DNA from 2 places in the Streptomyces lasalocidi genome. Region 1 is predicted to be linked to the other one. Evidence: riboswitches for the same ligand, from Rfam matches in the RefSeq annotation. Region 1 holds a riboswitch; the other holds the start of a gene.
What was found. A riboswitch is a leader RNA that binds a small molecule or an ion and turns the genes downstream of it on or off. The one in region 1 is predicted to bind glycine.
Positions count from the first base shown of each region.

Region 1 (2,384 bases):
CCTCGGCGGCCGACAGCCACTCGTGCTCCTTGCTGTAGCGCAGCTGCTGGGGGTTGCTCATGGCCTGAATTCTCCTGTACGCGGGGGAGTGCTGGTGAAGAGGGGACTGCCGGCGGCACGCGTGACCTGCGGACCTGTGTCCGAGGTCACGCCCGGGCGCCGGGGCGCGGGCACCGGGACGCGAGCGCCGACGGCACCGCTGCCGCAGGCCCACGGGCGCCTGCGGCACCCGGACCGACGGAGCACGGGCGCGTCGCCGCGCGCCCAGTGTCTACTTCCGGCGCTTGTAGAACGGCAGCGCCACGACCTCGTACGGCTCGTGGCTGCCCCGGATGTCGACGCCGACACCCGCCGTGCCCGGCGCGGCGTGCGCCGCGTCGACGTAGGCCATGGCGATCGGCTTGCCCAGCGTGGGCGAGGGCGCGCCCGAGGTGACCTCGCCGATCACCGCGCCGTCCGCGACCACCGGGAACCCGGCGCGCGGCACGCGGCGGCCCTCGGCGACCAGGCCGACCAGGACGCGCGGCGGGCTGGACTCGGCGCGTGCGGCGGCCTCGGTGAGCGCCTCGCGGCCCACGAAGTCGCCCTCCTTGTCGAACTTCACCACCCGGCCGAGCCCGGCGTCGAAGGGGGTAAGCTCCGCGGTCAGCTCGTGCCCGTACAGCGGCATGCCCGCCTCCAGGCGCAGGGTGTCCCGGCAGGACAGGCCGCAGGGGACCAGCCCGGCGCCCTCGCCGGCCTTGGTGAGCGCCTGCCACAGCTCCACGGCGTGCTCCGGCTTCACGAACAGCTCGAAGCCGTCCTCGCCGGTGTAGCCGGTGCGGGCGATCAGGGCGGGCACCCCGGCGACGGTGCCGGGCAGGCCGGCGTAGTACTTCAGGCCGTCGAGGTCGGCGTCGGTGAGCGCGGCGAGGATGCCGGGCGACTGAGGGCCCTGGACGGCGAGCAGCGCGTAGGCGTCGCGGTCGTCGCGCACCTCGGCGTCGAAGCCGGCCGCCCGCTCGGTCAGCGCGTCCAGCACGACCTGGGCGTTGGAGGCGTTGGCGACGACCAGGTACTCGGTCTCGGCGAGCCGGTAGACGATCAGGTCGTCCAGGATGCCGCCGTCGGCCTGGCAGATCATGGTGTAGCGGGCGCGGCCGACGCCCACGGAGGCGATGTTGCCGACCAGGGCGAAGTTCAGCAGGGCGGCGGCCTGCGGGCCGGTCACGGCGATCTCGCCCATGTGGGAGAGGTCGAACAGGCCCGCCCGGGTCCGCACGGCGAGGTGTTCCTCGCGCTCGGAGCCGTAGCGCAGGGGCATGTCCCAGCCGGCGAAGTCGGTCATCGTCGCGCCGAGGGCACGGTGCACGGCGTCGAGCGCGGTACGACGGGGTTCGGTACTGCTCATCGGTCGGTCGTCTCCCAGGGCATACGGGACGGGGGCGAGGAACGTTCCTCCCCATCTGTCATCGGAACCTGAGAGGTTCGCCGTGATCCCCGCGGGGAGTGGTCACGGCTTGCACCTTGGGTGGGGCCGCCGGTCGGGGCGGCCCGCTTTTCAGATGTGCCTCGCCCGCGCGGTAACGGGGCCTGAGAGATTCAAGGGAGGGACTTGCTCCTTCGGCGCCCCGGGCGGTCCAGAGGGGACCCGGGGACTCTCCCGCGCGGATTCAAACGGCCGGTATGCAGTTGGCGGGCTCATCATTGCACGCCGGGGCGGCGGGCGGCAGGCCGGATCTGTAACCGGCTTGTGGCGGTACGCGCATACCGCCGTGAGCCACCGGGCATTACCTTCTCTTTACGCAGGGCGGGGAGGGGACCGACACCCGGCCCCCAGGGGAGGACGATCACGGTGGACAGGACCACGGCGTACGCGAGCACCCCAGCGGTCGCGCTGCCCGCGCAGGGCACCGCACCGTCCCGCACGTCCCGGGCCGAGGAGCGCGTCCCGGTGGTGCGGGACCTGCGCGACCGGGCCGGCCATGGGCCGCGCGCCCTGCTCTTCGGGCCGCACGACCTGGTCGTGATCACCGGGCTGCCCGGCAGCGGCAAGTCCACGCTGATGCGGCGCGCGGCCGGCGGCCGGGGCGTCGACTCCCAGGACACCCGCGACCGCTGGGACGCGCGCCTCGCCGGCGTCCTGCCGTACGCCGTCTACCGCCCGCTGGTGCGCCTCGCCCACTACGCCGGGCTGCGGCGCGCGGTGCGTTCCGGCGAGGGCCTGGTGGTGCACGACTGCGGGACGCAGAGCTGGGTGCGCGCCTGGCTGGGCCGGGCCGCCCGCCGCCGGGGCGGCGCGCTGCACCTGCTGCTGCTCGACGTCCCGCCCGGCACCGCGCTGGAAGGCCAGCGTGAGCGCGGCCGGGGCGTCTCGCGCTACGCCTTCCTGCGCCACCGCCGGG
Region 1 is NZ_SZNQ01000001.1:5,337,628-5,340,011, forward strand. It holds gene gcvH (glycine cleavage system protein GcvH) at 1-61, opposite strand, end outside; gene gcvT (glycine cleavage system aminomethyltransferase GcvT) at 272-1,390, opposite strand; glycine riboswitch at 1,436-1,550, opposite strand; glycine riboswitch at 1,551-1,655, opposite strand; gene E4U91_RS24165 (AAA family ATPase) at 1,835-2,384, shown strand, end outside.

Region 2 (2,384 bases), 4.0 Mb from region 1:
GTGCAGATGTTGCTGGTGGCCTTCTCGCGCCGGATGTGCTGCTCACGCGTCTGCAGCGCCAGCCGGTAGGCCTTGTGCCCGTCCGCGTCCACGGACACCCCGACGAGCCGCCCGGGCAGGCTCCGCGCGAACTTCTCCTGGACGGCCATGTAGCCGGCGTGCGGGCCGCCGAAGCCCATCGGCACACCGAAGCGCTGCGTCGTGCCCACCGCGATGTCGGCACCCAGCTCACCGGGCGACGTCAGCAGGGTCAGCGCCAGCAGGTCGGCGGCGACCGTGACGACCGCGCCCAGCTCGTGGGCCTGCTCGATGACGGGCCGTATGTCGCGCACGGCGCCGGAGGCGCCCGGGTACTGGATCAGCACGCCGTTGATCTCGCGGGCGGCGAGGTCGGCCGGGATGCCCTCGGCGAGGTCGGCGACGACCACCTCGACGCCGGTCGGTTCGGCCCGGGTGCGGATCACGGCGACGGTCTGCGGCAGCGCGTCCGCGTCGATCAGGAACAGGCCCTTCTTGTTCTTGCCCATGCGCCGGGACAGGGCCATCGCCTCGGCGGCGGCCGTGCTCTCGTCGAGCAGCGAGGCGCCGGAGGTGGGCAGCCCCGTCAGGTCCGCGACCATGGTCTGGAAGTTGAGCAGCGCCTCCAGGCGGCCCTGGGAGATCTCGGGCTGGTAGGGCGTGTACGCCGTGTACCAGGCCGGGTTCTCCATGACGTTGCGCAGGATGACGGGCGGCGTGAACGTGCCGTGGTAGCCGAGCCCGATCATCGAGCCGAGCACCTGGTTGCGGTCGGCGAGGGACCGCAGCTCGGCCAGCACCTCGGCCTCGCTGCGCGCGCCGGGCAGGTCCAGCGCGTCGGCGTTCTTGATCACGTCCGGCACGGCGGCGGCGGTGAGCTCGTCGAGCGAGCCGTACCCGACCTGCGCGAGCATCTTGGCCCGCGCCTCCTGGTCGGGCCCGATGTGGCGCTGCTCGAAGGGGATGCCCTCTTCGAGCTCGGTGAGCGGAGTGCGGTGGGCGGTCATTGCGGAGGCCTCCTGGTCTGACGCGACCTTCGAGGGACACCACGGCACGGGTGTCCCGACGGCCTCCCCCTCTGTCATCTCAACCTGAGAGCTTCACCGGACGGCCCGGGGGCGTCCGGCTTTCACCGTCGGTGAGAGCGGAAGCCGTCGACACCCGCCCTGCTTTCCAGAGTGACCTCGTCCGTGCGGTACGTGGGCCTGAGAGATTCCGGGGAGGATTTGCTCCTTCGGCGCCTCCATGGTGCTCGGAGGACTCTCCCGCACGGGGTCAGCAGCCGCTGTCAGCGTACCAGCGAGGTCAACGCCGTGGCCTTCGAGTGGCCGCCGGGGCGAATGTGCTCTTTCGTAGTGCTGACGGACGAGGTGCGCCCATTGCGACCATATGGAGGGACCGTGCAGACCGACATCGATCCGCGCCACCTGATCGGCCGCAAGGCGTTCGACCGCAACGGCACCAAGATCGGCACCATCGACGAGGTCTACCTCGACGACGCGACCGGCGTACCGGAGTGGGCGGCCATACGGACCGGTCTGTTCTCCCGGGACGCGTTCGTCCCGCTGGAGCCCAGCGAGCTGGTCGACGGCGCCCTGCGGGTCCCCTTCGACCGGGCCCTGATCAAGGATGCCCCGGACTTCGGCGTGGGCCGCCACCTCTCCCCGGAGCAGGAACTGCAGCTCTACCACCACTACGGCCTCGACGTGGCCGCCACGCCCCCGCCGCCGGACCACGACTTCGGCCGCCTGGCGAGCAACCCGGACGAGGTCTGACGAGCCGGCCTGCCCCGCGCCCCCGCCGCCCGGCCGAGGCCCGACGCCCCGGACGGCACCACACCCCCACCCGGCCGACAGCCGACCCCGCCCGCGGTCGCACGGCACCCTCCGCTCCTCGACCTCCGGTCGGTACGACGTGGAGCGACCCCCGCTCCCTCGACCACGCCACCGGCCCCACTGGACCGAGCCCCCAGCCGCCCCGGACCGACGCTCCGGCAGGCCTCCATCACGAGGACGGTTCGCCTCCACCCAGCGGCAACCCACCCCGCTCCCTCCACCGCGCCACCAACCCCGCTGGACCGGGGCCCCAGCCGCCCCTGACCGGCACTCCGGCGGCCCTCCACCACAAGCACAGCCCGCCTCCATCCCACGGGCGGCCCGCCCCGGCGCCCGGACAGCCGGCCCGTCCGCCCCAGCCGGTCTCGACCCCCACTCCGGCCGGCCTCCACCCCGCCGAGAGCCCGGCCCCACCCCGGGCCCAGCCGCCCTCGAGCGGCCGACGGCCTCCACCGCGCCGCCGGTCCGGCCCGAGCGCGGCCCCGAGCGCCGTCCACCGGTGCTCCGGTCGGCCTCGACCCCGCCAGCGGT
Region 2 is NZ_SZNQ01000001.1:1,301,315-1,303,698, forward strand. It holds gene gcvP (aminomethyl-transferring glycine dehydrogenase) at 1-1,025, opposite strand, end outside; glycine riboswitch at 1,202-1,296, opposite strand; gene E4U91_RS05730 (PRC-barrel domain-containing protein) at 1,419-1,793, shown strand.
Region 2: another riboswitch for glycine. It lies ahead of gcvP (aminomethyl-transferring glycine dehydrogenase); the one in region 1 lies ahead of gcvT (glycine cleavage system aminomethyltransferase GcvT).